Regions from separate parts of the Actinoalloteichus caeruleus genome, predicted to be linked through region 1. Evidence: predicted binding sites of a transcription regulator. Region 1 holds the regulator's gene; each other region holds the start of a gene.
What was found. The regulator LexA, encoded in region 1, represses DNA repair genes until DNA is damaged. The targets are predictions, from matches to a motif close to CGAACACGTGTTCG.

Region 2: ACOJVX_RS07830 (Rv2578c family radical SAM protein) is a predicted target of LexA. The motif match lies at 4,994-5,007, and genes of this name have one in related genera.
Region 3: ACOJVX_RS03270 (exonuclease SbcCD subunit D) is a predicted target of LexA. The motif match lies at 5,463-5,476, and genes of this name have one in related genera.

Annotation. Positions count from the first base shown of each region.
Region 1 covers NZ_CP186005.1:1,338,416-1,348,767, reverse strand. Annotated here, with positions in the region: gene ACOJVX_RS06040 (ADP-ribosylglycohydrolase family protein) at 179-1,183, opposite strand; gene ACOJVX_RS06035 (vitamin B12-dependent ribonucleotide reductase) at 1,984-4,812, opposite strand; gene nrdR (transcriptional regulator NrdR) at 4,977-5,453, opposite strand; gene lexA (transcriptional repressor LexA) at 6,203-6,916, shown strand; gene ACOJVX_RS06020 (hypothetical protein) at 7,328-8,395, opposite strand; gene hflX (GTPase HflX) at 8,395-9,831, opposite strand.
Region 2 covers NZ_CP186005.1:1,734,232-1,744,583, forward strand. Annotated here, with positions in the region: gene hisS (histidine--tRNA ligase) at 1-441, shown strand, start outside; gene ACOJVX_RS07815 (hypothetical protein) at 438-1,085, shown strand; gene ACOJVX_RS07820 (YibE/F family protein) at 995-3,103, opposite strand; gene ACOJVX_RS07825 (acyltransferase family protein) at 3,299-4,819, opposite strand; gene ACOJVX_RS07830 (Rv2578c family radical SAM protein) at 5,009-6,076, shown strand; gene ACOJVX_RS07835 (YncE family protein) at 6,332-7,483, shown strand; gene ACOJVX_RS07840 (hypothetical protein) at 7,615-8,109, opposite strand; gene aspS (aspartate--tRNA ligase) at 8,441-10,219, shown strand.
Region 3 covers NZ_CP186005.1:722,563-732,914, reverse strand. Annotated here, with positions in the region: gene ACOJVX_RS03285 (alpha/beta fold hydrolase) at 1-7, opposite strand, end outside; gene ychF (redox-regulated ATPase YchF) at 4-1,104, opposite strand; gene ACOJVX_RS03275 (AAA family ATPase) at 1,292-4,249, opposite strand; gene ACOJVX_RS03270 (exonuclease SbcCD subunit D) at 4,246-5,406, opposite strand; gene ACOJVX_RS03265 (DNA recombination protein RmuC) at 5,648-6,676, shown strand; gene ACOJVX_RS03260 (DUF6542 domain-containing protein) at 6,795-7,577, shown strand; gene ACOJVX_RS03255 (4-hydroxy-3-methylbut-2-enyl diphosphate reductase) at 8,844-9,863, opposite strand; gene ACOJVX_RS03250 (lipid droplet-associated protein) at 10,166-10,352, shown strand, end outside.

The sequences.
Region 1 (10,352 bases):
ACGCTGGAACAGCGGGTCACTCGGGTCTCGCTCTCAGATCACGAGGGTGACCGTAGCAAGGGGCGGCACCGCCCCGCACCTCCTTTTCCAGCGACCGACCACAGGAGGAGGTCCTCGGCGCTGAACCCGCCTGGAGGAGCGGTGCGGACCTCCCGGGTCGGGGGACGCGCCCGCGCCCTCAGTCCCAGGCAGCGGCGAGGCACGCCAGCTCGTCCCGGTACTCGATGCGCCCGGCCCAGTCCGCCGGCCAGGCGTCCATCCCGAGCGCCGCACCGGCGAAGGCACCCGTCAGGCACGCGATCGAGTCGGAGTCCCCGCTGGTCGTGGCCGCCCTGGCCAACGCGTCCACCGGACTTCCCTGGTGGAGCAACAGGCAGTGCACGGCCGTCGCCAGTGCCTCCTCCGCCACCCAACCGGCCCCGGTCCGCTCACAGGGGTCACGAGACGGATCCGGCGCGGCCACCGCCTCGACGAGCCGGTCGATCGCCGAGCGGCACTCGTCCCAGCCGAGGGCCATGTACGTCGCGGGGTCGGGCACGCCCGGCCGGTCCCAGAGGTCGCCGAGCCAGTCGTGGTGGTAGACGGACCGCTGGAGACGGCAGTGTTCCCGCAGTGCCGCCGGGAGGTCGGCCGGCGCCATTCCGTCGGCCAACCAGCGCACGGCCAGCGCGGTGAGCTCACTCGCCGCCAGTGCTGTGGGGTGGCCGTGGGTCAGCGCCGCCTGGAACTGGGCGAAGGCGGCTCGCTCCTGGTCGGCCAGTCCCGGTGCGAGACCCGCGGGCACGACGCGCATGTTCGCGCCGCACCCCTTGGACCAGTCGTTGGTGGCCTCACGCCACGGGAGCCCGTCCGCCAACCTCCCGCACGCCTCCAGGCAGGTCATCCCGGGTGCCCTGTTGTTCTCGGGGCTGCGCGACCACTCCACGAACCCGGACCGCAACAGCGGTTCCACCCGCTCCGCGCTCAGGGCGGGAGGAGTCGTCACGCGCAGCAGGGCCTCCCCCACCGGCAGCGTCATCTGGGTGTCGTCGGTGACGAGGGCCGGGTCGCCCCGCAGGTCACGCGGCCCGCCGGGGCCGTGCTCCGCGACGATCTCCGCGACCGTCCTGAACTCGGTTGCCGCTCCGAGCGCGTCCCCGTACGCCAGGCCGAACAGTGCCCCACTCGCCCGTCGCCGTCCCATGCCACGCCACCCCCAGGTTCACCCGATCGGGGAAGCCTAGTCCTCACCGCCCCCAGTCGGGGGCGTGTGCGGCGAGGTCCGCTCTCCGCTCAGGAGTCCCCGCCCCCGTTCCACACACCGAGGACACCTCGACCGCGAGGAGGAAGAACTGGTCACCGGACACCGCGGACGGCGGGCGAGGACCGGGATCACCCTCCCCACGACACCGCTCCGGTGGCCTCCAGCGCGAGGACACCCGCGAGCCTCACCGAACACGTCGTGGTCTCGTGCCCGGTCGTCGGCCCGAACCACCGGAGTGGCGCCGCCGAGCACTCGGTCATCGGGGTCGCAAGTCAGCAGTACCACCGGACGGACCGTGACCAACGCGGTCGCTGCCACCATGAGCCAGTCGCGCACCTGTGACCCGACAGGTCCGCACTCCCGAGAAGTGCACCTGCCGCTCGACCCAGTTCCGGGGTGGACGGGCACCGTGACGATCGTGGACAGGACCCGGCGTACGGAGGCGTCTCGCGCGCCACCCCGCAGGACCTCCGCGAGTGTGAACGCGTTGACGACGACTCCGGCGCCGCGCTATCGCGCGGTCTGCGGTTAGGCGAGCGCCCTCGGCTGTTCCTCGACGAGCCCGGACAGCCCTTCGCCGCCCAGGACCAGGGAGCCGTCCGCCATCGCTCGACGTCAGGCCATGCCGCCCCAGCCTTCGCTAGGTACCCCTCCGGCGCTGGTCCGTGCTCGGCGGTGAGCGGTTCGGAGCCTCGCCCACCCGCCACTGAGGGCGGGTGGGCGAGCCCGATCGTCTCCCGTCAGCTGCAGCCGGAGGTGGAGCCGCAGCCCTCGCAGACGTAGCAGGACCCGGCGGGGCGCATCTTGGTGCCGCAGGTGAAGCACAACGGCGCGTCCGCCTCCTTGCCCTGCCGCAGTTCGAGGAGCTCGGTCGAACTGCCCGCACCGCTCGTCGGGCGCTCCGGGGCCTGCCCGGCCTCCACGGTGGAACGCATCCCCTCCAGATCGACCGGCTCGGTCCCGTCACCGCTCTCCCCGGCGACCTGCGCAGACCGCTCGGCCACGCTGAAGATGCCCAGCTCGGCGCGCTTCTCCAACGGCAGGTAGTCCAGGGCGAGGCGGCGGAACAGGTAGTCGAGGACGCTGGTGGCGATCCGCACGTCCGGGTCGTCGGTCATCCCCGCCGGTTCGAAGCGGAGGTTCTGGAACTTGGACACGTAGAACTCGAGGGGGATGCCGTACTGGAGGCCCACCGAGATGGACATGGAGAAGGCGTCCATCACGCCGGCCAGGGTCGAACCCTGCTTGCCCAGTTTCACGAAGATCTCGCCGAGGCCGTCGTCCGGGTAGGAACCGGCGTGCAGGTAGCCCTCGGCGCCTCCCACCGTGAAGGACACGGTCTGACTGGGCCGCTTCTTCGGCAGCCGCTTCCGGACGGGCCGGTACTCGACGACCGGTTCCGGGGCCTCCTCGGCGGCGGACTTCGACTTCCCCGCCGACAGCGGCTGGCCGACCTTGCAGTTGTCGCGGTAGATGGCCAGGGCCTTCAGACCCAGCCGCCAGCCCTCCCGGTAGATCTCGGCGACGTCCTCGACGGTGGCCCGTTCCGGCAGGTTGACGGTCTTGGAGATGGCACCGGAGATGAAGGGCTGGACGGCGGCCATCATGCGGACGTGGCCCATCGGGGCGATGGCCCGCTCCCCCATGGCGCAGTCGAAGACCTCGTAGTGCTCCGGGCGCAGCCCGGGAGCGTCCACCACGTGCCCGTGCTCGGCGATGTACTCGACGATCGCCTCGCTCTGCTCCTGCTGGTAGCCCAGCGCCCGCAGGGCGCGGGGAACGGTCTGGTTGACGATCTGCATGGACCCGCCGCCGACCAGCTTCTTGAACTTCACCAGGGCGAGGTCGGGTTCGATGCCCGTGGTGTCGCAGTCCATCATCAGGCCGATCGTGCCGGTCGGCGCGAGGACGCTGGCCTGCGCGTTCCGCCACCCGTGGCGGGCACCGACCTCCAGGCCGCGCTGCCAGGCGGTGGTGGCGCGGGCCTGGATGGCGGAGTCGTTCTGGTTGTGGGTGCGGATCAGGTCGTTGGCCGCGGCGTGCTTGCGCATGACGCGCTGGTGGGCGTCCGCGTTGCGCGCGTACCCCTCGTAGGGACCGACGATGCCGGCGAGCTCGGCGGACCGCCGGTAGGACACCGCCGTCATCAACGAGGTGATCGACGCGGCGAGCGAACGTCCGCCGTCGGAGTTGTACGCGTGTCCCGTCGCCATCAGCAGCGCGCCGAGGTTGGCGTAGCCGATGCCCAGCTGGCGGAACTTCCTGGTGGTGTCGCCGATCTCGGGTGTCGGGAAGTCCGCGAAGCAGATGGAGATGTCCATCGCGGTGATGACCAGCTCGACCGACCGCTCGAACAGGTCGGCGTCGAAGACACCGTCCTCGCCGAGGAAGCGCATCAGGTTCAGCGACGCCAGGTTGCAGCTGGAGTTGTCGAGGTGCATGTACTCGGAGCACGGGTTGGAGGCCGTGATGCGGCCGGACTCCGGGCAGGTGTGCCAGTCGTTGATGGTCGTGTCGTACTGGATGCCGGGGTCGGCGCACTCCCAGGCCGCCCTGGCGATGCGGTCGAAGAGCCGGCGCGCGTCGACCTCCTCCACGGTCTCGCCGGTGGTGCGGGACCGCAGGCCGAAGTTCGTGCCCGACTCCACGGCCCGCATGAACTCGTCGGAGACGCGGACCGAGTTGTTGGCGTTCTGGTACTGCACGCTGACGATGTCGTCGCCGCCCAGGTCCATGTCGAAACCGGCGTCGCGCAGCGCCCGGATCTTCTGCTCCTCCCGGGCCTTGGTCTCGACGAACTCCTCGATGTCGGGGTGGTCGACGTCGAGGACGACCATCTTCGCCGCGCGCCTGGTCGCGCCGCCGGACTTGATGGTGCCGGCGGAGGCGTCCGCGCCGCGCATGAACGAGACCGGGCCCGAGGCGGTGCCGCCGGAGGACAACAACTCCTTGGAGGACCGGATGCGAGACAGGTTCAGCCCCGCGCCGGAGCCGCCCTTGAAGATCAGCCCCTCCTCGCGGTACCAGTTCAGGATCGACTCCATCGTGTCGTCGACCGCCAGGATGAAGCACGCGCTGACCTGCTGCGGGGAGGAGGTGCCGACGTTGAACCACACCGGGGAGTTGAAGCTGAACACCTGGTGGAGCAGCATGTGGGTGAGCTCGTGCTCGAAGATCTCCGCGTCGGCGTCGGTCTCGAAGTAGCCGTGCTCGACCCCGGCCGCGACGTAGGTGCCCACGACCCGGTCGATGAGCTGGCGGAGGCTGTTCTCCCGGTGCTCCGAACCGACCGCTCCCCGGAAGTACTTGCTGGTGACGATGTTCACGGCGTTGACCGACCAGAAGTCGGGGAACTCGACGCCCCGCTGCTCGAAGTTGACCGACCCGTCCCGCCAGTTGGTCATGACCACGTCGCGGTGCTGCCAGTTCACGGCCTCGTAGGGGTGGACGCCCTCCGTGGTGTGCACTCGGCCCACCCGGAGCTTCGCTCCCGCCGACCGGGATCCGCCGGTGGTGGACTTCGCCTTGCCCCTGGCTCGTCCGGTGGCGCTCCCGACGGTTTCAGTCATGCCGCTCTCTCCTCGTCCTGCTGGTGTGGTTCGTCCGCCACTCGGGCGGTTCCGGTCGTGGTCAACCCGCGGTGGGGCTGCCCTCCGGGCAGCCGTCAGCCCCGTCACGTTGCCGGGTGTGGGTGTGGGCCGTCGTGGCCCCGAAGTCGGATCCGCTGACGCCCTCAGGGGGCCTCGGCTGGCTCCTCCCCGTCCGCCTGGACGGTCCGCAACTCGGCGATTTCCTTTTCGAAGTCCTCCACGGAGGAGAACGCCCGGTAGACGCTGGCGAAGCGCAGGTACGCGACCTCGTCGAGGTCCCGGAGTGGTCCCAGGATGGCCAGACCGACCTCGTGGCTGGCGATCTCGGCGGAGCCCGTGGACCGGACGACCTCCTCGACGCGGTGCGCGAGCTGTTGCAGCGCGTCCTCGTCCACCGGCCGTCCCTGGCAGGCGCGCTGGACGCCTCGGACGACCTTGTTCCGGCTGAACGGCTCCGTCACTCCGGAGCGTTTCACGACGGCGAGCACTGCTTCCTCAACCGTGGTGAACCGGCGACCACAGCCCGTGCACGACCTCCGACGCCGGATGGCCTGTCCCTCGTCGACCTCCCGCGAGTCGACGACGCGGGAGTCAGAGTGTCGACAGAACGGACACCGCACGATCCACCCCTTAACTCGGTACGCACTGGTGGGACCGGCATCGCCGCGCCCGGTGACCAGGATACTCGGGCATCGTTCACCAAGCTCACCCGAACCCCAATCTGTAGAGCGTTCCCGGCACTCCGACACTAGATGTTGGGGTCCAAACCTAGACACGCGGCCGAAGCGGGTGCAAGCAACGACACGGGTGAACCCCGACTTCGCCCTGACGGGTGGGCCCGACCTGGCCGTACGCCGCTCCGTCACGGCGCGCGCACCCCAGGTGACGTGCCACCCGCCCCCGCCCGAACCACCCCCTCCCCGAGCGGGCACCCCACCCGACACCCGGCCCGAGCGCGCGCCGAGCGCAGCCGCCCACGGGGCGATCGGAATGGGCGGACGAGGCGTGCGGTGGACGTCGAACAAGGAATTGCGACGCGTTCCGAACCGAACAGACGTTCGATTTCCTTCGTCCTTTCCGGCACTCGGGGAACCGGGGCGACGGGGGGACTCGCCCATTCGAACAGGTGTTTGATCTTCACGTATGTTCGCGTTACCGTGGACATCTCGACAGTCCCGGCGGAGTGGGGCGGACGACGGTCGGCGCGATGTCGATACCGCCACTCCCTCCGCGGCAGTCCCGGGTGATCCACGCGTGGACGGCACGATGATCACGGATCATCTGGTTGCGCGGGAATCACGACGGTGACCGGAGCCGAACGTCGTCACGACGTCGGTGCGACGAGGGCGACAGCCCAGGAGGACAGGAGATGGCACGCAGGACCGAGCCGGATCTGGGCCCCGACCGCGCGGCGGCCGTGTCCGAGGTGCCCTCGACGGGCGCCGCGTCCCCTCCGAACGGCGCGCTGACCAGCCGCCAACAACGGGTGCTCGACGTCATCAGGCAGTGGTTGGACGAGCACGGCTACCCACCCAGCATCCGGGAGATCGGAGAGGCGGTCGGTCTGACCTCCACCTCCTCGGTGGCGCACCAGCTGCGCACACTGGAGCGGAAGGGGTACCTGCGCCGGGATCCCAACCGGCCGCGCGCGGTCGGCGTGCTCCCGGTCGACGTGGTCGTGCCAGCCACGGAGGAGCCCACTACCTCGGCGCCCGCCTACGTACCCCTGCTGGGCCGCATCGCGGCGGGAGGTCCCATTCTCGCGGAGGAGGCGGTGGAGGACGTCTTCCCCCTCCCCAGGGAGATCGTCGGTGAGGGTTCCCTGTTCCTGCTCCGAGTCACGGGTGACTCGATGGTGGAGGCGGCGATCACCGACGGCGACTGGGTGGTGGTCCGGCAGCAGCCCGACGCCGAGAACGGCGACGTCGTCGCCGCGATGCTGGAGGGCGAGGCGACGGTCAAGACCTTCCGCCGGCGCGAGGACCACGTCTGGTTGATGCCGCACAACCCCGCCTTCGAACCGATCCTCGGTGATGACGCGACCATCCTCGGCAAGGTGGTGGCGGTCCTCCGCCGGCTCTGACCACCCCGCCGCCGCGCTGGGGAGGGAGGCGGGGCCGCACGTCGCCTCGGAAGGACGTGGGGGTGCCCTTCGGCTCCCGCCCCGGTCGCGGAGCTGGGACCGCCGCGCGGGGGGCCGCCACCACGACGGGCCGTGCCGAGCGAGGAGCGGCAGTGGCGGGAGCTGGCGCTGGCTGCGCCGGGAGTGCGGACCACCCACCCGCGCCGGTCCCCACGGCCCTCGTCCGCCCTCGGCCGGAGTTCGGCATGGCGACGGCGCCGCGGCCGGGTCACCACTCCCCGGCCAGGGTGTGGGCATCCCGCAGGAGGTGAGACCCCCGGACGCGCGGCACTGGGAACGGACGGGTCGGCTGGGGCGCCCTGTCCGTCCCGCTCCAGCGCCCCTCGGCCTCCCGCCCGGCCGCCCCGGGGTCTAGGTGGCCCGCCGCGAACGGCTCACGACCCAGGTCAGGAGCGCCGCGAGCAGGCCGGCGATCCCCAGGGCCTGCCAACCCGGCATCCCCTCGTCGTCAGCACTGAGGGCGGCGTCCTCCCCGTGGTCCCGCCCGGCTTCGCCGCGGTCCTCCTCCTCGGACGGGACCTCGCCGCTCGCCGTGGACCCCCGGGAACGTTCCGCCTCGGCGAGCAGCTCGACGGCGCCCGGGTAGGCCCGGATCGGCTGGTTCTCACCCTCCGAGGTCGAGAGCAAGGTGCCATCCGGCTCGAGGGCGACGGCCTCCCCCTGCGGCTCGTCCGGGATCGGGATGTTGACCGGTTCTCCGGCCAGGGCCTCCACCACGTCGCCGTCGGGGGCGCTGAACAGGTAGGCCTCGGTGTAGGTGCGCAGCGCGACCACGGTGCCGTCCGCGCTGACCGAGCCGCCCGTGACCGCCACCGACCCCACCATCTCCGGGATCGGCCCCCCTGGCGTGGTGGTGCTCCGAAACCGCACCGAGCCCACCTCCTCCAGGGGCACCGGCCCCGGGGTGCGCAGCGGCTCCGCCGGTCGGTACACGTAGGCGGTTCCGAAGATCTCCTTCGTCACGATGTGGGGTACGCCGTCGCGGTCCAGCAGCAGTGCCTCGGCGTCGTGCGGACCACGCGGGTAGGTCATCCGGTGCAGCGACGCCACCCCGTCCGGGGTGATGCGGACGAAGGCGACGTGCTCCCGCCGCCGGCGGTTGTCGCCGGTCTCGGCCACCCAGATCGTGCCGTCCGGGGCGACCGCGACGTCCCCGACGTCGTAGTGGTCGATGCCGGTGGTGATCACCCTCGCCACCGAGCAGTCCCGGTTGAGGACGAACACCTGGACCTGCGGGTCGTGGTCGTTGACCACGTACCAGTGCGTGCCGTCCGAGGCGATGCCGGAGACCATCGTCAGCCGGGGGTCGCTCATCCTGCACAACTCCACCGGCTCCGGCGGTCGCACCTCCGCCGCCGCCGGAACCGAACCGAGGACGGTGAGCGCCACGACCCCCAGCACGGCCGACGCGACGGCCATCAGTGGCGCGCCGGCACGTCCACGGCGAACTCCCGCAGCGCGGCGGCGAGGTTCGGCCACACACGGGCCCGCAACCGGGTACCGGTGTCGGTGTGCTCCTCCTCCAGCACCTCCCCCTCCTCGTGCACGCGAGCGACCAGCTCACCACGCGAGTAGGGCACCAGGGCGTCCACCACGTCGCCCGGGCGGGGCAGGGCGTCGGAGATGCGCTGGCGCAGGTCCTCGATGCCCTCTCGGGTGTGGGCTGACACGAAGACCGCGTCGGGGAAGAGGTGCCGCAGTTCCGCCAGCACGACCTCGCTCGCCTGGTCGATCTTGTTGACGACGAGCAGCTCGGGTGGCATCGGGTTCTCGCGGTCCTCGGTGATCTCCCGCAGCACGTCCCGAACCGAGGACACCTGCCGGGTGGGCACCGCGTCGGAACCGTCCACCACGTGCACCAGGAGGTCGGCGTCGGCCACCTCCTCCAGCGTCGACCGGAAGGCCTCCACCAGCTGGTGCGGGAGGTGGCGGACGAAGCCGACGGTGTCGGTGAAGGTCAGGGGCCGGCCATCGGGCGTCACACCACGACGGGTGGCCGGGTCGAGGGTCGCGAACAGCGCGTCCTCCACCAGCACCCCGGCGTCGGTGACCGCGTTGAGCAGGCTGGACTTGCCGGCGTTGGTGTAACCGGCGATCGCCACGTTGGGGGTGGTGCTGCCCAGGCGCCTGCTCCGCTTCGTCTGCCGGGCCTGTCCCATCAGGTTGATCTCCCGGCGCAGCTTGGCGATCCGCTTGTGGATCCGTCGCCGGTCGGTCTCCAGCTTGGTCTCACCCGGACCCCTGCCGCCGATACCGCCGCCCGCCAGCCGTCCACCGGCCTGCCGCGACATCGCCTCACCCCAGCCCCGCAGGCGGGGCAGCATGTACTGGAGCTGCGCGAGCTCGACCTGCGCCTTGCCCTCCCGCGAACTCGCGTGCTGGGCGAAGATGTCCAGGATCAGCGCGGTGCGGTCGATCACCTTGAGCTTGACGCGCTCCTCCAGCTGGCGCAGCTGGCTGGGGGACAGCTCACCGTCGCAGATGATCGTGTCGGCGCCCTGCGACACCGCCAGGTCGCGCAGTTCGCGCACCTTGCCCGAACCGATGTAGGTGGCGGGGTCGGGACGGGGGCGCCGCTGCACCAACCCGTCCAGCACCTCGGAGCCGGCTGTCTCGGCGAGCCGGGCCAGCTCGGCCAGCGAGGCCTCCGCGTAGGCGCTGTCACCGTCGGTCCACACGCCGACGAGCACCACCCGCTCCAAGCGGAGCTGCCGGTACTCCACCTCGGTGACGTCGGTGAGTTCCGTGGAGAGGCCGGCGACCCTGCGGAGGGCCACCCGGTCGGCGAGGGCCAGGTCACCCGTCGACGGAGTCTCTTCTTCGACCAGTTCTGGGTCGGACTCGAAGTTCGTCATACGCGTCCATCATCCCACGGTTGGCCACCCTTTTTCCGCTCCCGAGGAGGGTTGGTGCCACCGGGCGTGGGGAGAACGGCTCCGGAGGGCGCGGCAGGGGCTCGGGGGCCGGCGCCCCAGGGCCGGGGACGGACGGGCGGCGGCCCAGCCGACACCAGCCCCGGCCCGGCCTCGCCGCCGCCGGTCGGTCGGTCGTCCTCGTTCCGGGCGACGCAGCCGTCGCGGCGGCGCGAACCGGGTCCCGGTCGGCGCTGGGCGAACTCGTCAACCAGTCCGAGGAGCCCCTCCCCGCAGCCCTTCGAGTGGAAGGCCGCCGACCTCGATGTCGACAGCCGCTCCCGGTCCCCAAGACCCGGCTCCGGGCCCACGACGGCCGGGCGGACGCCGGTGGGCACCGCCTCGGGCGCGCTCGCCCCCGGCCGAGGCCGGCACCAGGGAACCCGCCTTGGCGGGACTCCGGGCGGGTGGAGCAGCGAGGTCGGGTCCTCGACGGGCCGTTCCCGCCTGCTCCTCGTCGGTGA
Region 2 (10,352 bases), 400 kb from region 1:
GCGCAGTCCGGTATCGGCGGCGGTGGCCGCTACGACGGCCTGATGGCCCAGTTGGGTGGTCAGGAGCTGTCCGGCATCGGTTTCGGGTTGGGGGTCGACCGGACCCTGCTCGCGGCGCGCGCCGAGGGGCTGGCCGTTGGGGACGAGGCCCGCTGCGAGGTCTACTGCGTCCCCCTGGGGCAGGCGGCGAAGCGGCAGCTGGTGCGGATCGCGGCGGCGCTGCGCGGCGCCGGGGTCCGGGTCGACCTCGCCTACGGGGGCAAGGGGCTCAAGGGGGCCATGAAGGCCGCCGGGCGTTCGGGGGCCCGGTTGGCCGTCGTCGCGGGGGACCGGGACCTGGAGCAGGACGAGGTGCAGCTCAAGGACCTCCGGGACGGGTCCCAGCGCGCCGTCGGGCGTGCCGAGCTGCTCACCACCGTGAAGGAGGCGTTGGCCGGGTGAGTGAGCGGGCAGCCGAGACCGACCGCATCCCGCTCGACCTGCTCCCGCCGGAGTTCCTCCGCAAACGGGCGAAGTCGGTCGGGATCGGCGCTGTGCTCGTCGGGGCCGCCCTGGGCGGCCTGTTCGGCCTGGTCGGGGGGCGCACCGCCGGTCTGGTGGCGGCGGCGGTCGTCGCCGTGCCGCTGTTGCTCCTCGCCTGGGCGGAGTCGCGCCGCCGGTGTTGGCTCTCGGGCTCGGAGCTTTCCGTGCGCGCCCTGGGCACGCGGACCGTCGACCTGGCCGAGCTGACCGACATCACGGTGCTGGTCGCCGACCAGCGGGGTGTGCGGACCATCGGCGTCCTGGTCCAGGGCGGACCACGGCGGCGGCTGGTCAACGTGGCCGTGGCCCTCTACGCGGGTTCCGGCGGCCGGGAACTGGGCGTGTACGAGCTGCGGCGTCTCGCGGACGCCCTCGCGGCCACGGGGGACACCCGGGCGCTGGTCCTGTCCCAGCTGTTGATCGCCCAGCTCCGGGCCGACGCGCGTGGGGAGGCCGCCGCCGACCGGCCCCTCTACCAGCTGGCGTCGTTGGTGCCGGCTGGTCGGGTGCCCCGGCGGATCGGCTCCGACGCGGTCGCCCGCTTCGTCGCCGCCCTGGACTGATCCCGGCGGTCCCGCCGCGGCGGTCGCTCCGCCGGGAAGGAGGACGGGGGGCGGTGGTCCGGTTCCGCGCGCCGGCGCCGACCGCCGGCCTCGGAAGGCGCCCGTTCCCCCGTCCGCTCCCGGCTGTCCGACGTGCCGCCGGCGGGACCGTCCCCGTTCCGGTCCTCCTGCTCGGTGCCGCCGCCGTCCTCGGGGCCGGGGTCGGACCGGGGGGTGCGGTCGCCGGGGTTCGGCGGGTCCTCCCGGGAGGCGACGACGGCCGCGATCGCCGTGGTGATCGGGACCGCGGCGACCAGGCCGATGCTGCCCACGAGGGTTCGGACGATCTCCTGCGCCACCACCTGGGCGCCGACGAGCGTGCCGAAGTCGATCCCGGAGAGCGAGTAGGCGAGGAGCATCGGCAGCGCGGCACCCGCGTAGGCCAGGGCGAGCGTGTTCACCGCCGCCGAGATGTGGTCCCGACCGATGCGCAGCCCGGCCGCGTACAGCTGCCGCCACCCCAGGGCGGGGTTCGCGGCGCGGAGCTCCCAGACCGCGCTGGTCTGGGTGACGGTGACGTCGTCGAGCACGCCGAGCGCGCCGATGAGGGCACCGGCGAGGAGGAGACCGCGCGGGTCGATGCTGCCGCCGACGATGGTGATGAGGTTGGTGGTCTCGTCGTCCAGACCGGTGAGCCGGGTCGTCGAGGCGAAGAACACCCCGAGCAGGGCGATCAGGCCGAGGCTGAGCAACGTGCCCAGCACCGCCGTCGAGGTCCGGGCGGAGAAGCCGTGCGCGAGGTACAGGACGATGAACATGATCACGCCGGAGCCGACGACACCGACCAGGACGGCGTCCTGCCCGGCGAGGATCGCGGGGAGCACGAAGAAGACGAGCACGAGGAAGCTGAGCGCCAGTCCGAGGAGGGAGGTCAGTCCCTTCCACCTGGCGAGCAGCACGACGGACAGCGCGAACAGCGCCGCGAGCCAGGCCAACGCCGGCCCGCGCTGGTAGTCCACGACCTGGTAGGACATCGGGTTGTCCGGCTCGCTGCCCGCGTAGGAGAGCACCACCTGGTCCCCGACCGCGAAGCGCGGGGTGCCGGGTTCGACGGGCAGGACCTGCGTGATGACCCGCCCCGCTCCCTCACCGCTGGTGAGGGTCACGTCCAGCCGCACGCAGTCCTGGTCGCCACCTCCTGGCGGCGGCGCGGGAGGTGGGGGGTTCGCGCCGGGTTCGGCCAGGCTCGTCTGGCACGAGGACGCCGCCGTGGCGGTGATGTCGCCGTTCACCGGTTCGGCGCCGAAGCCCAGTTCGGAGGGGTTGGGCGACTCGTACCCGGAGGGGTAGAGCCACACCATGCCGCCCAGGGCGGCCAGCAGGCACGGGGTGAGGAGCCAGGCCAGCAGCAGCCGGACCCGGCGCGAGGCAGGGGTGCTCGGCCCGTGCCCGTGCCCGTGTCCGTGCCCGTGCCCGGCTGGGGGCGGGCCCTGCGGCGGTGGGCCGGATCCGCCCCCGCCGCCACCGGGGGCCGGGTTCCCCTCCGCCGGCCGCCTCCCTCGGACGCGGCCAGCCCCTCCGCCGGGGGTCGCCGGCCGTCCTCCTGGGCGGGCTCGGCCGGCGCGGTCCCGCTCGACCCCGGCGCCCCGCCGCTCACGTCGTGGCGCCGTACCCGGTTCGGAGCCGTCGTCCGGCCGGGGCCGGGCCCGTCGGGTGCCGCCCGGCGCTGAGGTCGGCGCCTCGGCACGCCTCGCGCCGGTGGAGGACCGGGACCCCGGCCTCGGGTCGGGCGGTGGGGCGGACGGCGGCCCCCCGGTCTCACCGGTCTCGCCGGGCACCGACGTGCCGGGGAGGTCGCCTCGCCCTTGGCCCGCACCCGCTGGTCGACGACTGCTCCTGGGCCGGCCGTCCCGGTGGGGGGCACCGGCGACAGGTGGTAGCTCGTCGGTGCGTTCGGTGGCGCTCTCCGGGGGGTGCTCCCGGCCGGGGGCGGGGGTTCCCGCCGAGCGGAACCAGTCCTGGTCGCCGTTGCCGTTCATCCAGACTCGCCGACGGCCGCCGCTTCGCGCGGCGGGAGCGCCGGGTCCTCCCCTCCGTGCTGGTCGGGCCGGTGGCGGCGCGTCCCCTGGGCACGCGTGGGCGGTCCGAGGACCGCCGGGGTGCGTCGGCCGCGACGCGGGACCGATCAGCGCCGCCGGCTCATCCTAGGTCCGGACCGGGCAGCGTGCCCGCCGTCACCGGCGCTGGTCCCAGCGGGCGCTGTGGACCGGCTGGACGGCGGGTGCGGCGTTGGTCCGGGCTCGCAGCCCGGCGCCGCCTCCCGCCGACGGCAGCTCGGGGCCGATGAGGTCCACCGGGGCGGGGAGAACAGGGGAGAGGGGAACGGGGGAGGGGCGGGTCCCCGGCCGAGGGGGCCGGCGCAGCTCAGCGCGCCGAAAGGCCAGCACCAGCACGGCGAGGACCAGGCCGGCCGCGCCGAACCAGAGCGCACGGGTCAGCCACCACTGGGTGCTCCAGCTGTCGGGCAGGTGCAGGTCCAGCGCGAACAGCGCAGCGCCGATGACGAAGAACATCGCGGTGAGGTGCCACAGGTACAGCGTCATGCTGTGCCGCCCGATCCAGCCGACCAGGGCGGCCACCGTGGGGCGGGCGGCCAGCCGTTCCAGGCGTCGCCGCCACAGCAGCGCGAGCGACAGGTGCAGCCCGGTCAGGGCGAGCAGGCAGACCGTCGGCGGGTTCATGTTCGACAGCGGGGCGCCCGGCATACCGACCATGCTGGCCGGGTAGGGCCCAACCGCCACCAGCAGCGCGAGCAGGGCCAGGCTCCCGAGGGCGCCGACCAGGAGCGTGCCGCGGGGGATCGTGGTCAGCAGACCGGCCGCGTAGGCGTAGCCGAGCAGGTACGGGACCGCCCAGACCAACACGATGTTGGTCAGGCCGAGCACCGGCAGGTCCAGGGTGAAGCGCGCGAGGTCGACCAGCGCCGCGCCGGCGGCCACCGCGAGGGTCAGCCGGTGGCCGAACCGCGCGAAGGCGCGGAACAGCAGCGGCGACAGCAGCAGCAGGATCAGGTAGACGCCCAGGTACCACAGGAGCTGCGGTGCGAGCGTCGCCGCCGAGTGCGCGGCCGACGTCGGGACCCCGATGAGGGGCAACACGACGGCGGCGGCGATCCAGAACGCGGCGAACACCGCGACGGGCGGGAGCAGACGTCGGATCCGAGCCCGGACGAAGGACAGGGTCGGGCGCGGGCGGCGGCTGAGCTGGAGGTGGGTGGCGCAGCCGGAGGCGAAGAACATCAGCGGGATGACCTGGAACGCCCAGGTGGCCAGCCAGCCCCACCCGTGGACGAGGGCGTTGCCGATCTCCAGCTGATGCCCGTTCCAGGCCACCTCCGGGATGACCCAGTGCATCACGATCACGCAGATCGTTCCCCAGGCGCGCACCAGGTCCACCAGGCGGTCCCGGCCCGGCCTGGCCGTCGATGGTCGGAGGGCGGTGATGCCCGCGGCGGGTGGCGCGGCTCCCGGGGCGGTGGCTCCCGCGTCCGCCCTGACGTCCCGGATGGGCAGGTGGGGCCGGGGACGTGCCCGTGTCGGAGCGCTCATCGGCGGTTCCCGCCGTCGCCCGGCGGTGCGGCCCCGGTCCTCGGGTAACGGCGGTGGTTCGGCCGGGTCGGGTGTCGTCCCGCCGACGGCCGGGCGGGCACGGTGGTCCTTCAGCGTTCCCGGCGAGTGGAGACGCGAATCGGTCATGTCGGTGCTCCCGGTGGTCGGTGAGGGGCGCACGAGGAGGACGAGTCCCCTCGGCCGGCGGTGCGCGACCGCCCGGGTCCGGTGCCCTCGCTTGACTGACTGGTGAACTGGTGGAGTGTCACCTGTAAGTGAGATCTTACATGCGTCGCAACCGGGTGCTCGTTGTCCGTCGCTCGAATGTGTGTTCGAATGCTCGCCGTGCGATGGGACGGACAGCGGGCGGACGGAGCGGCCCGGAGCGAGGCGGTGCTCCCCGGCATGGAACAGCCGCTACGGCTCCACGGGTTCCTCCGCGAGACCACGACGCCGGAGTTCGCCGGCATCACCTTCTACGAGGTGATGGCCAGGAGCGTCCTCAACCGGGTACCGGGCGGGTCGATGCCCTTCGGCTGGACGGTCAACCCCTACCGGGGGTGCACCCACGCCTGCGTCTACTGCTTCGCCCGGCGGACCCACACCTACCTCGACCTGGACGCCGGCCACGACTTCGACACCCGGGTCATCGTCAAGGTCAACGCCGGCGAGGTGCTCCGCAGGGAACTGGCCAGACCGGGCTGGACGGGGGAGCACGTGGCGATGGGCACCAACACGGACCCCTACCAGCGGGCGGAGGGCCGCTACCGGTTGATGCGCGACATCCTGGGAGCCTTGGCCGACGCGGCCAACCCCTTCTCCGTCCTCACCAAGGGCACGCTGCTCCTGCGGGACCTGGACCTCCTCGAGCGCGCCGCCCGCCGCACCTCCGTCTCGGTGTCGATGTCGGTGGGTCACCTCGACGAGCGGCTGTGGCGTTCGGTGGAGCCGGGCACCCCCTCCCCCCGAGCGCGGCTGGACGCCGTGCGGCGGCTGACCGACGCCGGGGTGGGGTGCGGTGTGCTGATGGCCCCGATCCTCCCCGGCCTGGGGGATTCGGCGGAGCGGATCGACAGCGCCGTGGCCGCGATCGCCGCCGCTGGCGCGACGAGCGTGACGCCGGTGGTGCTCCACCTCCGCCCCGGGGCGCGGGAGTGGTACCTGGCGTGGCTGGCCCGGGAGCACCCTGGACTGGTCGAGCGGTACGAACGGCTGTACCGGGACGGGGCGTACGCGCCGAAGGCCTACCAGCGCGTCGTCGCCGAACGGGTCCGGCTGGCCGCCCGTGCCCACGGCCTGCTCCGCGAACGGCCCGGGGAGCACCGGGGCTCGGGAGCGACGTCGTCGGCGGCCCCGCCCAGCCGTCCGAGCCGGGAGCACGCCACCCAGCTCACGCTCCTCTGACCCACCGCGTTCCGGGGCGCCCGGACCCGGGCGCCGTGCCGGCCGCCGACGGGGACGAGGAGGCGGCGGCCGACCCAGCTCCGGGCTCCGCCGGCGGGAGCGCCGGCTCGGGCGCGGGCGTGTCCGTTCGCCCGTCACCCGCCCGGAGTGTTCCCCGGACAGGTTCGGCATCCCACCGGAGCGGCGGCTCGCCGGAACCGGTCCGAACTTGCTTCACTTCCCGCGCGTCCGTGACCCAGCCGGAGGGACACCCCCATGCGCAGCTCCGCCGCTCCGAGTCGTCGCCCGCGCCCGGACTCCAGCCCCGTTGCCGACACCGCCCGGCCCCGTACCCGTCGCGGCGCGCCCGCACCGGGAAGGCGGCCCCTCCGCACCGCGCGGCGGGTCGCGGTCGGCGCGCTCGCGCTGCTCCTCGCGCTCGCCGCGCCGACGGCCCCCGGCGGGCGTCCGGCCGCCGCCACTCCCGCCGGGACGAACGGCACAGCCCTTCCCGAGCAGCGGAACGGGGGCGACCGCCTCTACGTGGGCTCGGCGAACCCCGACGCCGTGCTGGTGGTCGACCCGGCCGCCGGGGACGTCGTGCGCACGGTCCCGGTCGACGCCCCGCCCAGCGACCTGGCGGCCTCGCCGGACGGTGGCCGGGTCTACGCCCTGACGCGCGCCGGCGCCCAGGCCGTCGTGACCGTGATCGACACCGCCGACGGTGGGGTGGTGGCCACCTTCCCCGCCCGCGACCGCGATGCCTTCTACCTCGACGTCACCTCCGACGGGTCAATGCTGGTCGTCAAGGCCGTCGCCGGGGACACCCTGACCGTGCTCGACGCGGCGACGGGCGAGCTCCACGGCACGGTCGACCTCGGCGTCCGCACCCTGCGGCCGGTCAGCACGGACGACGGGCGGACCCTGTTGCCCGCCGCCGCCGCGCCCGAGGTCCTGGTCGTCGACGCGGCGGAGCTGTCGGTGGGCACCGCCCGGCTGCCCTCGCCGGCGGCGCTGCTCCGCCCGACCGGTGGGCGGCTCCTCCTCGTCGACCAGGGTGACCAGCGGCTCCTCCGCGACCTCGACGCGGGCACCTTCGAGGTGCTCTGGGAGGCGCGGACCGAGGTCGCGCACGGCGACGCCGCGGTCTCGGCGGGACCCGACGACCCGGTCTACGCGGTGCGCGTCGACGAGGACGCCGTCTCCGCCATCGACCGGGAGACCGGCGCGGCCTCCGCCGTCCCGGTCGGAGCGGGACCCACCGCGTTGGCCGTCTCGGGGGACGGGCGACGGGTCTTCGCGCTCAACGCGCGGGAGAGCAGCATCTCCGTGATCGACGCGGCGGCGGGTGAGGTCAGCGCCACCCTCGACCTGCCGGGCGAGCACGCGCCGGTGATGACCCACCTGGTGCGCGCCGGATCTGGGTGAACCCCTCCCGCCCGGGACCGCGTGCCGCCGTCGCCTGGCGCATGGGTGCGAGATCGTGCCAGGAGGACGCCCGCACGACCCAGAAGCCGGCCGGGAACCGTGCTCGCGTCCCGGGCGCTCGCCCCTCCCGGTCACCCCACCTCGGCGGGCGACAGCGCGTCGCGCTCCAGGTTCAGCCACCCGCTCGGGGCGAACCGCAGCGTCGAGGGGAGCGGAACGGCGACGGTCTCGGCCACCTCGAAGGTCCAGGCCAACAGGTGGAAGTTCCTCGGTGAGCGGAACTTGTCCCGCGTGTACTGGTCCTTGTACCAGCCGTCGACGCTGAGAGTGCGGTCCTGGTCGCGGAAGAAGGCGCCCAACTGGTCGAACCCGTCGTCGAGCGAGGTGACGACGAAACGCGGGGAGACGCTGCCGACCCGGACCAGCCGGCGTAAGGCCCGGCGCCGGGAGGGGCCGCCGTCGCACACGTAGTACTCGAAGCCGGGGGTCATCACCGACAGCGGCGACCGGCTCAGCACCTGCCCCGCCGGCCACAGGTGCCAGCCGCTGTCCTCGGTGAAGGGCTGCGGCGGTTGCCACCAGCCGTGTCTGCGGATCCAGATCTTCGACCTGTTGTCATCGGTCACGTCGGACTCCTCCAAGGGGTCGGTAACGCCTGTTCATCGGAGCAAGCTGTGACGGTGTTGCAACTAGTCGTAACGGACGACGCCGCCGCGGCGCGATCGGGCGATCGGCCCCTCACTCGGGGGGCGGAACGCTTCGGCCGGATCAGGCGGGGCCGGGGGTCCGCGGTCCGTCGCCGGCGCGGGGGCCGGGCGATTCGCGGTCGCCGGGCCGTGGGCCGGGAAACCTGCTCGACGGCGGTGGTCGGGGATTGGCTAGCCTCTTGAGGTCACCCTGGCGTACCTGGCTGGCGACCCAGCCTACGCACATCTCAGGACAAGGAGACCCGAACTCGTGTTGCGCACGCATGAGGCCGGCGCCCTGCGCGCCGAGCATGTAGGCCAGACCATCACCCTCACCGGGTGGGTGGCGCGCCGTCGCGATCACGGGGGAGTGATCTTCATCGACCTTCGCGACGCCTCCGGCGTCGCCCAGGTGGTCTTCCGCGAGGGCGAGATGGCCGAGCGGGCCCACCGCCTGCGCTCCGAGTTCTGCCTGCGGGTCACCGGCGAGGTCGTCGTCCGCCCGGAGGGCAACGAGAACCCCGAGATCCCCACCGGCGAGATCGAGGTCACGGTCACCGAGCTGGACGTGTTGTCCGAGTCGGCCGCGCTGCCCTTCCCGCTCGACGAGCACGTGGAGGCGGGGGAGGAGGTCCGGCTGCGGTACCGGTACCTGGACCTGCGGCGTTCCGGTCCCGCCCGCGCGCTGCGGCTGCGCAGCGAGGCCAACCGCGTCGCCCGCTCCGTGCTCGACGAGCGGCGGTTCGTCGAGGTCGAGACCCCGACCCTCACCCGGTCCACTCCCGAGGGCGCCAGGGACTTCCTCGTCCCGGCCCGCCTCCAACCCGGCTCCTGGTACGCGTTGCCGCAGTCCCCGCAGCTGTTCAAGCAGCTGCTCATGGTGGGCGGGGTGGAGCGCTACTACCAGATCGCGCGCTGCTACCGGGACGAGGACTTCCGGGCCGACCGGCAGCCGGAGTTCACCCAGCTCGACATCGAGATGAGCTTCGTCGAGCAGGAGGACGTGATCGAGCTCGGCGAGCGCATCGTCTCCGCGCTGTGGGCCGAGCTGGCGGACCACGAGATCACCACGCCCATCCCGAGGATCACCTACCACGAGGCCATGTCGCGGTACGGGACGGACAAGCCGGACCTGCGGTTCGGTCTCGAACTGACCGAGATGACCGAGTACTTCTCGGAGACGACCTTCCGGGTCTTCCAGGCGCCCTACGTGGGCGCCGTGGTCATGCCGGGTGGCGCGGACCAACCGCGCCGCCAGCTCGACGCCTGGCAGGACTGGGCGAGGCAGCGCGGCGCCAAGGGACTGGCCTACGTGCTCGTCGCCGAGGACGGCACCCTGGGTGGCCCGGTCGCCAAGAACCTCTCCGACGGGGAGCGGGAGGGACTGGCCAAGGCGGTCGGCGCCGCTCCCGGCGACTGCGTCTTCTTCGCGGCCGGCCGGCCCTCCGACGCCCGGGCGCTGCTGGGGGCGGCCAGGCTGGAGATCGCGCGCCGCACGGGAATGGTCGACGAGGACGCGTGGTCCTTCGTCTGGGTCACCGACGCGCCCATGTTCGAGTCCGTCGACGAGACCGACGACGTCGCCGTCGGCTCCGGCCGGTGGACGGCGGTGCACCACGCCTTCACCTCGCCGACCCCCGAGTGGATCGACCGGTTCGACCAGGACCCGGAGCACGCCCTCGCCTACGCCTACGACCTCGTCTGCAACGGCAACGAGATCGGCGGTGGCTCGATCCGGATCCACCAGCGCGACGTGCAGGAGCGCGTCTTCGAGGTCATGGGGATCGGTTCCGAGGACGCGCGGGAGAAGTTCGGGTTCCTGCTGGACGCCTTCAAGTTCGGCCCCCCGCCGCACGGCGGCATCGCCTTCGGGTGGGACCGCATCGTCATGCTGCTGGCTGGCGCGGACTCGCTGCGCGACGTCATCGCGTTCCCGAAGTCGGGAGGCGGTTTCGACCCGTTGACGCAGGCTCCGGCGCCCATCACCCTCCAGCAGCGCCGGGAGGCCGGTGTTGACGCGAAGCCGGTCAGGAAGACCGCGGAGGCATGAGGAACGCGGGGTGTCCGGGTGCGACACGCCCGGACACCCCGAATTCACCTTGATGTACTACGCAGAGTGGCCAAATGAGGACCCGAACAGCGGTAGGGTCGGAAGAGATGAGTCTGGAGATTGCGGTCGGTCG
Region 3 (10,352 bases), 620 kb from region 1:
CCCTCACTTCTTGCCGCCGCCGGAGGTGTTCCCGTGACGGAACTCGACGACGTCGCCGTCGGCCATCACGTAGTCCTTGCCCTCCATCCGGACCTTGCCGGCGGAACGGGCGGTGGCCATCGAGCCGGCCTCGACGAGGTCGTCGAAGGAGACGACCTCGGCCTTGATGAAGCTGCGCTCGAAGTCGGTGTGGATGACGCCGGCCGCCTGGGGAGCGGTCGCTCCCCGTCGGATGGTCCAGGCCCTGGCCTCCTTCGGGCCGGCGGTCAGGTAGGTCTGGAGTCCGAGCGTGTGGAACCCGGCACGGGCCAGGGCGTGCAGGCCCGGCTCGTGCTGGCCGATGGTCTCCAGCAGCTCCCGCGCCGACTCCTCGTCCAGCTCGATCAGTTCGGACTCGACCTTGGCGTCGAGGAACACCGCGTCGGCGGGCGCGACCAGCTCCCGCAGCTCGGCCATCCGGTCCTCGCTGGTCAGCACGCCCTCGTCGGCGTTGAAGACGTAGAGGAACGGCTTCAACGTGAGCAGGTTCAGCTCACGCAGCTCGTCGGTGTCCAGCTCGGCCCGCGCGGAGAACAACGTCCGCCCGGAGTCGAGGATCTCCTTGGCCGCCTCGGCGGCGGCCAGGGCCGGGCGACGGTCCTTGTGGGTCCGCGCCTCCTTCTCCAGCCGGGGCAGCGCGCGCTCCATCGTCTGGAGGTCCGCGAGGATCAGTTCCGTGTTGATCGTCTCGATGTCGCTGCCTGGGTCGACGCGGTCGTCGACGTGCACCACGTCCGGGTCGTCGAACACGCGGATGACCTGGCAGATCGCGTTGGCCTCCCGGATGTTGGCGAGGAACTGGTTTCCCAGGCCCGCCCCTTCGGAGGCGCCCTTGACGATGCCGGCGATGTCGACGAACGACACCGTGGCCGGCACGGTGCGCTGCGAGGAGAAGATCTCCGCGAGCTTGTCCAACCTGGTGTCGGGCAACGGCACCACACCCACGTTCGGCTCGATGGTGGCGAACGGGTAGTTCGCCGCGAGCACCTCGTTGCGGGTCAGCGCGTTGAACAGGGTGGATTTACCGACGTTCGGCAGGCCGACGATGCCAAGGGTGAGACTCACGACGGGCCAGTGTACGGACCACGGGTGGCGTGGCCGCGCGGGGCGGCGGGAGGGGCCGTTCCCCCCGGTGAGCGCCCACGCCGGCCTGCCTCCTGACCCCGGTTGGACCGGCGATGTCGTGGGCACCGGGGCGAGCGGCGCGTTCGACGCGGGCCGCACCGCGACCGGGCGTCGGACGGGTCGCGGGTCAGCAGCCCTCCGGTTCGAGCGACGAACCCTCCCTGCCCCGGCGCACCCGGATCCGGCTGGGGATGCGCTGCCGGAGTTCCTCGACGTGGGAGACGAGGCCGACGACCCGGCCGTCGGCGCGGAGGTCGTCGAGGGTGTTCATCACGAGGTCCAGCGTCTCGGCGTCGAGGGTGCCGAAGCCCTCGTCGATGAACAGCGTGTCGAGCAGCGCTCCGCCCGTCTCGGCGGCCACCACGTCAGCGAGCCCGAGCGCCAGGGCCAGCGAGGCCAGGAAGGACTCGCCGCCGGACAGCGTCTTCGCCGAGCGCACCTGCCCCGAGTAGTCGTCCAGCACGTCGAGCCACAGACCGCCTCGGGTCCCCCTGCTGCCACCCGCGTCGGAGTGGACGAAGGAGAACCGGCCCTGGCTCATCCGGGAGAGCCGTCCGGTGGCCGCGATCGCCACCTCCTCCAGGCGAGCGGCGAGCACGTAGGACCGCAGGGACATGCGGCGGCTGTTCTGCCCCTGCCCGTTCACCACGTCGGTCAGGGCGTCGAGTTCGTCGAAGGCCGCCCGGACGGGGGCGAGAGCGGCGTCCGCCCTCGCCCACTCCGCGCCCAGCTCGGCCAGTTCCCGACCGATACGGGCGGCGTCCCTGGTGCCGGCGACCGCGTCGTCGGCGGCGCGCTGGTGGTGTTCCGCCTCCTCGCGGGCGGCGGTGAGGTCGGGAGCCTCGTCGGGGAGCTCGGCGGCCTGGACGTCCGCCAACCCAGCCCGGACACCCGCCTCCCGCCGGTCGAAGTCCTCGATCGCCGACTCGAGGGCGGCGAACTCCGCGTCGTCGAGGGCCGCGTCCAGCGCGGCCGGCACCGAGGGGAAACCAGCCCCGGCGGCGGCCAGCTCCACCGCGGAGGTGGCCTCGGATGCCCGGTCCGTCGCGCTGGCCCGTTCGGCGGCGGCGTCGGCGAGCGTGGAGAGGGAGCCCGCGAGCCCGAGCAGGTGAGCCCGGCGTTCGTCAACGCCGGCGAACCCGGCCCGGGCGGCGAGCAGGCGCTCGTCGCGGTCACGCACCACCTCGCGCAGGGCGTCGTGCTCGGCTCTCGTGGCGGCCAGCGCCGCCTCCAGGAGGGTGCGGCGGCCGTGCAGCGCGGCCTGTTCCGCCTCCAACCGGTCCGCCAGGCGTTCCCGGTCCGCCTGTTCCGAGACGACGGACTCCGCCTTGTTCTCCTCGGACTCCACCCCCGCCAGCGCCTCGGCGAGGGCGGGCTCCGTCCACTCCCCGAGGCGCTCCCGCAACCGCCGCACCTCGGCGTCGGCGTCCCGGACGGCGGCGATGGCGACCTGCCGCGCGGCGCCGGTGCGCTCCTCCTGGCTGGTGGCCCGTAGCTCCTCGTCCTCGGTGACCGGATCGGCCCGCGCCTCGGCGGGGGCGGGGTGGTCGGTGCTGCCGCAGACGGCGCACGGCTCACCTCCGACGAGGCCGGTGGCGAGTTCCGCCGCCATCCCCGCGAGCCGGCGGTGGCGGACGTCCAGCAGGTCCTGACGGGCCGCCTGGTGGGCGTCGACCCGCTGCCGGAGGAGGTCCTCGGCGGCACGGAGCGCGTCGTCCGCCCCGGGGAGCCCCCGGGCGTCGGCGAGGAGCCCGGCGAGTTCCCGTCGGCGCAGGCGGAGGCCGTCGAGCCGGGCCGAGGCCGATCGTGCTTCCTCGACGCCGACGCGGGCCTCGGCGAGTTCCGCCGGGAGGAGCGCGGACCGGTCGGCGAGCTCGGCCAGCTGGTCCTCCTCGACCCTGACCTTTCCCGCGAGCTCGGCCAGGCGCCGGGTGTCGGAGAGCTGCCTCGCCTCCTCGGACACGAGGGGGGCGAGTGTGCCGGCCTCCTCCCTGGCCCGGTCGGCGGCGGTGCGCGGATCGTCGCCACCCTCGGGCGACCACCCGTGGGGCACCGCCTCGGCCAGTGCGGCCGCCTCGTCCCGCCTCGCCAGGTCCAGGGCCGCTTCGAGCCGAACCCGGTGTTGTTCGACGGAGGACACGGGGGCCGCCGCGCGGGCGGCGGCACGGCGGCGGTGCCAGTCGTCGCGGTCGCCCCGACCCTCCTCCAGGGACCGCCAGCTCGCCTGGAGCTCGTCCCGCCGCTGGCAGGCCTCCGCGAGGGCACGTGCCCGCGCGAGGGCCTCGGTCGCCTCGTCCCGCAGGACGACCGCCCGCCGCTCGGACTCCCGCGCCTCGCTCTCGCGGGCGCGCGCATCCCTCCGGAGCGCGGCGAGCCACTCGGACACCGGCCGTTCTCCGGGCGGGTCGGCGGCCGCGGTCTGGCGGATCCTGGTGACCACCTCGTGCACCTGGCCGGCGGCCTCGTCCAGGTGCTGGCGGGCGACCCTGCGGCGTTCCCGGAACCAGCGCTCGACGTCCGCGAACCGTTCGGTGCCGAACAGCCTTTCCAGCAGCTTCTCCCGGTCGGCGGTGTCGGCTCTGAGGAACCGGGCGAACTCGCCCTGCGGCAGGAGGACGACCTGGAAGAACTGCTGGTGGGTCATGCCGAGCAGCCGCTGGACGGTCCGCCCGACCTCGTCCGCCCGGGTCAACCCCTCGGGAACCCCCTGGCCTCCGGGGTGGTCGAGCCAGGTCAGGGACACCGATCCCCGCTGGAGCGTCGTGCCCGCGCCGCGTCGTTTGCGGCGGGTGTACTCCGGGGTGCGCACGAGCCGGAGGCGGTGGCCCTGCACGGTGAGTTCCAGCCGGACCTCGGTCGTGGTGGTGGCCGGGCTGGTGTCGCAGCGGAGGCGTTTCGCCTCGCCCCGCGCCCCGGGCACCGTGCCGAAGAGCGCGAAGGCCACCGCGTCGAGCAACGTGGTCTTGCCCGCGCCGGTGTCGCCGTAGAGCAGGAACAGACCGTCGGCCCCGACGGCGTCGAAGTCGACGTCGACCCGACCCGGATAGGGGCCGAAGGCGGTGATGGCCAGTCGGTGCAGCCTCATGCGGACTCCCGTGCTCCCGCCGTCTCGGTCAGGGCCTCGTCGATCAGCGCCGCCTCGGAGGCGGATGGCGCGGAGCCCCGGCAGTGCTCGACGAACGACGCGGTGATCTCGCGGTCGTCACGGCCCCGGACGGCCGAGGAGTAGTTCAGCCGGCTCCGTGCCAGGCCGCCCTCCGGCCGCCACTCGAGGTGCACGGCGTGGGGGAAGCGGCGCTGGAGGCGGCGCATCGCGTCGAGCGGCCGGACCCGGTCGGTGAGCGTGACGGAGAGGTAGTGCTCCTCCAGGTCGTGGAGCCCCGGGTCGGCGAGCAGGTCCTCGATCCCCCCGGAGATCGTGGCCAAGGCTCGGGGCACCGGCAGCGCGTACGACCGCACCCCGGCCAGCCCGTCGGCGTCGAGGTCGACGATCCAGACGGACTTGCGGTGCGCGGTCTCGGAGAAGGAGTAGGCGAGCGGGCTGCCCGAGTAGCGCAGGTGGTCGGCGAGGACCTGAGGCCCGTGGAGGTGGCCCAGCGCGACGTAGTCGACGCCGTCGAAGACGGAGCCGGGGACCTGTTCGACGCCGCCGACGCTGATCGGCCGCTCGGACTCGCTGGCCTGCCCGCCCGTGACGAAGGCGTGGGCGAGGACCACCGTCCGGGTGCTCGGTGGCAGCCGCGCGACAGCGCCCCGGACGCGGTCCATCGCCTCGCTCAGCACGGCGGTGTGTCCTCGGTGGCCGGTGCCGGCCAGGCCGAGGTGGTGCCGAGCCGGGTCCGGGTCGAGGTAGGGGATGCCGAAGCAGGCGACGGGACCGTGGGCGTCGGTGAGCACCACGGGCTCGTGGAGCCGCGAGATCCTCGCGAGGACGTGCAGCCCGCCGACCGCCGCGAAGTCGGCGAATGCGCCGAGCCGTGACGCGGAGTCGTGGTTGCCGGGGATCACCACGAGGGTCGCGCCGGCGGCCCGCAGGGCGGCGAGGACCCGGTGGCACACCTCGACTGCCTCCCCGGAGGGAACGGCGCGGTCGTAGAGGTCACCGGCGACGACCACCACGTCGACGCCCTCGTCGGCCACCAGCTCGGCGAGACCCGTGAGCACGCGCTCCTGCTCGGGCAGCCTGTCCCGGCCGTGGAAGGTACGGCCAATGTGCCAGTCCGAGGTGTGCAGGAGGCGCATGGCACCACGCTAGGACCTCGGGGGCCATCGGTGTCACGCGACCACCCGAAAGCACTCGAACGTGTGTTCGAGTGCGGAATGGGAGGACTCCGGGCAGGAGCTGCGCCATGATCGGAGTCGGGGCACGGCCGTCCACGGGGGACACGGCGAGCGGACGCCCACCCGTCCGAGGTGGACGCACGGCCCCACCGAGCACGAACACCCGCGACCCCCGGTACACGCACTCAGGACGGGAGCACCCGTGACATCGGTCGTCATCACCACCGCCGCGGTCGTGGTCGCCGCCCTCCTGGTCGGCGCGCTCATCCTCGGCTGGCGGCTCTACGCGGACGCCGTGCGCAGGACGGACGCCGCGCTGGCCATGGTGGAGGCCGAGCGCGACCGGGCAGCCGAACACCAGGCCGCGCTGCGCCGCTATGAGGTGACCTTCGCCTCCACCAGCGGGCGAGGCGAACTGGGCGAGAGCGTCCTCATCGAGACGGCGAGATCGCTCGGCCTCCGGGAGGGTCCGCACTTCTCACTGCAGACCGACCTCGCGGGGGGTGGGGCGGCACGCCCCGACATGGTGCTGGCGGTGGGTGACGACCGCCGCGTCCCGGTCGACTCCAAGGCCAGCCTCGCGAGCTGGATCGAGGCCGTCGAGGCGGACGACCCCACCCGGCGGGCGGACGCCCTGCGGGTGCACGCGCGCAACATCCGAGCGAGGGCACTGGAGCTCGCGGGGAAGGAGTACCAGCGGTGGGCGGACGCCATCTACGGCGTGGTGATGTTCGTCCCCTCCGACGCGGCGGTGGTCGCGGCACTCGACACCGACCCCCACCTGCTCAGGTGGTTGCTGGAACGGCGGGTCTTCCTGTGCGGGCCGACCGGGTTCGGGGTGGTGGCCTCGGCGGCCCTGTTCGCCTCCACCCAACGCACGCTGGCGGCCGACATGGAACAGGTCCGCCGCCAGTCGGCCGCCGCGTACCGGGCGGCCAGCGGTGCCGTCGACGCCGTCAACCTCTCCAGCACGCACCTCCAGCGCTTCCTGTCGGCGCGGCGGCGTGAACTCGACGCGTTGGAGGGATTCCGGAACGCCGTGGAACCACTGCGGGAAACGGCGGCCAGCCCGAGTTCGATCGCGGAGGTCAGGAGGGACGAGAACGGCGTCGCGATGCCGGGTTCGACGGACCAACCTGCCCTGGCCGAGGCGCACGACGCGCGGACGGACCGCTATTCGACGGTGGTCAACCCGGACTCATCGACCATTGCGGGCAGCGAGGCCAGGTGAGCGGGATGTGAGTTCACGATGGCTGACTAACAAGCAGCCGGTGACCGATTACGGTGGACGGGTGACAGCCGCCCGTGACCGCGAACGCGCGCGCGACTCAGAGCCCGAAGTCGCTGCCGTGCCATGGGATGAACGCGCCGCCTTCGGAACCACTCGCGGGCTTCCGTGGTGGGCGGCCCTGCTGCTCGCAGCGGGCCTGACCGGTATCGGGCTCTTCCTCGACATCGAAGTGATGTCGGGAGGTCCCGGTGTCCTGCTGTGGGCCGGATACATCCTCGGCTGCCTACTGGCGGTCGCTCTGGTGCGTCGCAGAAACCTGTTCGGTCCCACCGTGCAGCCGCCGCTCATCCTGGCGGTGGTCATGCCCCTGGTGATTTGGCTCACGGGTGGGACGGGCGGCGCCGGCCTCGCCGCGATGGCCTTCTCGCTGGGGTGGCCCCTCATCAACGGCTTCCCACTGATGGCGGTGACCTCGGCCCTGACGGTGGGAGCGGGATTCGCCCGGTACTTCCTGCTCCAGCGGCGGCCGCCGAAGACGGACCCGGACGCGGAGGCGCCGGGGACCACGAAGAAGGCACGGCCCGATTCCACGGCCCGCAAGTCCACGAAGGACGAGGCCACGAGCTCCGAACGACCCGCACGCGCCGCTCGGGGCAAGGCGGGTAGGCCCGCGGGCCGGGAGGGCACGTCCGCCGGCCGGGGCCGCGAGAAGGGCGGAACGCCCAGGAGCGGAGGAGGACGGTCCGGGGCGGCGGGGAAGACCGCCGGCTCGTCCCGCCGGTCCGGACGCGACGCCGACTCGGCCGATCGACCCCGCCCCCGGCCGAGGAAGGGGGCGGAGGGGCGGAGCTCGGAGGGGCGACGCCGGCCGCCCCGGCCCCGGGACGAGGACCTGGACTGAGCGTGCGCGGCCGCCGCGCCTGAGCACGAGCGTCCCACCGTCGCGAACGGTCGGTGGGGTCGGAAGTGCCCCTCCCGCGAGCAGGGCTGCGCGGCTCCACGCCTTCCCCCGTCGGGGTCGGTGACCCGGCTCCGCGCCGCGTGCGCGGGAGCCGTGGAGCCGCCGCCACCCCACGAGGCGGCGCCAGCGGCGGCGATGCGGCGGGTGACCCAGCGCGGAGGAGAACCCTGTCCAGGGCGGACCACGACGGGCTCGGACGACGGGCACGGCCCCGGACAACCGCGGCCGCGGAGGGCGCTCCGATGGCAGTGGATTCGGCAACGGCGGCGGGGACTCCGTTCGGGGAGAGCGGCCGCGCCAACGCCACGGGCTGGGGAGTCCGGACGTGAACGAGGACGCCGCTTGGTCGGGTCGTCACCGCCACCCAGTCCGGTTCAGGGCCGTCCCCATCGCTCCTCCTGGCAGGATCCGGAGGGTGCGCCTCCGCGTTCCAGGTGGCGTCCCGAGCTGGTGCTCCCTTCCCGGCGTCGCTGCCCTCCTGGGCCTGGGCCGGCCCCCGGGACTGCCGGTTCGACGGGGCCGGGCGACGGGGCCGGGCGGGTGGCCGGGCGGCGGGGTGGGTCCGCTTCCGGTGTGATCCGGGTGTTCGTCGTGGGTATCGGGCGAGTCCGGTACCACACACCCGTCGCGACGCGTCCGAGGTCGAGGCGTCCTCTCGGGTGTGAGGCGTCCTCTCGGGTGTGAGGCGTCCTCTCGGGTGTGAGGCGTCCTCTCGGGGGTGAGGCGTCCGTGCCGGCCAAGTGGTGGCGACGAGCGTCGCGCGTGTACGACGAGGTCTGGGGTGCGGCTCTCCCGGTTCCGGCTGGCGGGCGTGGAGCGGGCGTCCCCACGCGGCGAACGGGTCCGGTGCCGGCGCTCAGGAGTCGCGCGGGGGGCTCGCGGACCGGGTCGGGGCGTCCACGTCCGCCGCCGGCGGCACGCCCGTGCTGCCGCCCGCGAGGTGAGCGGCACGCGCGCGGCCGCATCCGGCCGGGCCGGCGCGGTCCGGCACCGGGCTCGAGCCGCGCCCCCGGGTGACGGTCCCGGACCACCTCGGCCCACCGTCCTCCGGCCTGCCCCTGGCGCGCGGCGAGCCCCAGGCGGCGCGGTCCGCGCCGTCCCGGCGAGGCGGCACCGGCAGCCGCTCAGCTCCCCGCGAGGCCGCGACCCCCTGTCCGCCGCCCCGGTCGAGCTGGAACGGAGTTCACCACGGTGCTGAGGGTGTGGTCAGCGGACGTCGGACATCGCCTTTCGCAGCTCCCGGGGCAGCGCGAACGCGACCTTCTCGTTCGCGGTGGTGACCTCGTCGACCTGCTCCCAGCCCCGGTCCGCCAGGTACCGCAGGACCTCCATGACGAGGATGTCCGGCACGGAGGCGCCACTGGTGACGCCGACGGTCTCGACTCCCTCCAACCAGGACGGGTCGATCTCGTCGGCGAAGTCGATCAGGTGGGAGTCCTTCGCCCCGGCTCCGAGGGCGACCTCGACCAACCGCTTGGAGTTCGAGGAGTTCTGGGATCCGACGACGAGCACCAGGTCGCACTCGGGAGCCATCGCCTTGACCGCGACCTGCCGGTTCTGGGTGGCGTAGCAGATGTCGTCGGAAGGCGGGTCCTGGAGCTGCGGGAACCGGTCCTTGAGCTGCTCGACGCGTTCCATCGTCTCGTCGACGCTGAGCGTCGTCTGCGAGAGCCAGATCACCTTGTTCGGGTCCCGTACCTCGACCTTGTCGACGTCCTCGGCCCGGTCGACCAGCTGCACGTGCTCGGGCGCCTCACCCGCCGTGCCCTCGACCTCCTCGTGCCCCTCGTGCCCGATCAGCAGGATGTCGTAGTCGTCCCGGGCGAACCGGCGGGCCTCCTGGTGGACCTTGGTCACCAGTGGGCAGGTGGCGTCGATGGTGCGGAGCTGGCGTTCCCGGGCGCTCTCGTGCACGGCGGGCGACACACCGTGCGCGGAGAACACCACGAGGGCACCCTCGGGCACCTCGTCGGTCTCGTCGACGAAGATGGCTCCCCGCTTCTCCAGCGTCCGCACCACGTACTTGTTGTGCACGATCTCCTTGCGGACGTAGACGGGGGCGCCATAGGTTTCCAGCGCCTTCTCCACCGTGACCACCGCCCGGTCCACTCCCGCGCAGTATCCGCGCGGGTTGGCGAGCAGCACACGCTTGCGGGGGGCGTCGCTGGCCGGGGTCGCCTCGTCCTGGGGGGCGGCGTTCTCGTCGGCCGGGAGCTGGGCACTCATGCCTCCCACCCTACGGCCGTCGGGCGGCGGGTGTTCCGCCCTGGGGGCACCACCCCACTCCCGGCCGGCCGCCGCGGGGGTCGTGCCGCCGCGCTCGGCTCCCCACCGACCCGGCACCTGCCGTGGAACCACCCGCGTTCGGCCGACCGACGCCGGGGGCCCGCCGCCGTGTTCCTGGGCGGGGACCGGCACTGGCGGAGAGGGGTGGGCGCTCCCCGGATCCGGGGCGCGACCGGTCCCGAAACGGCTGGTCCCCGCGAGGAGAAGTGCGGGCCGGCGGTGCCCTCCGGCAGGCTAGGGGTATGAAACCGCTGCCGTTGCCCCTGCGGATCGCCGCCGGAGTGGCCGTCACCGCCGCCGAACAGGCCCGCAAACTCCCCGAGCACCTCGTCGGTCTGCCCATCACCGTCGCGAGCCAGGCGCTCCAGCTCTCGATGCGGGTCCAGCAGGGCATCACCGAGCTGGCGGTCAGGGGCGACCAGGCCCTGG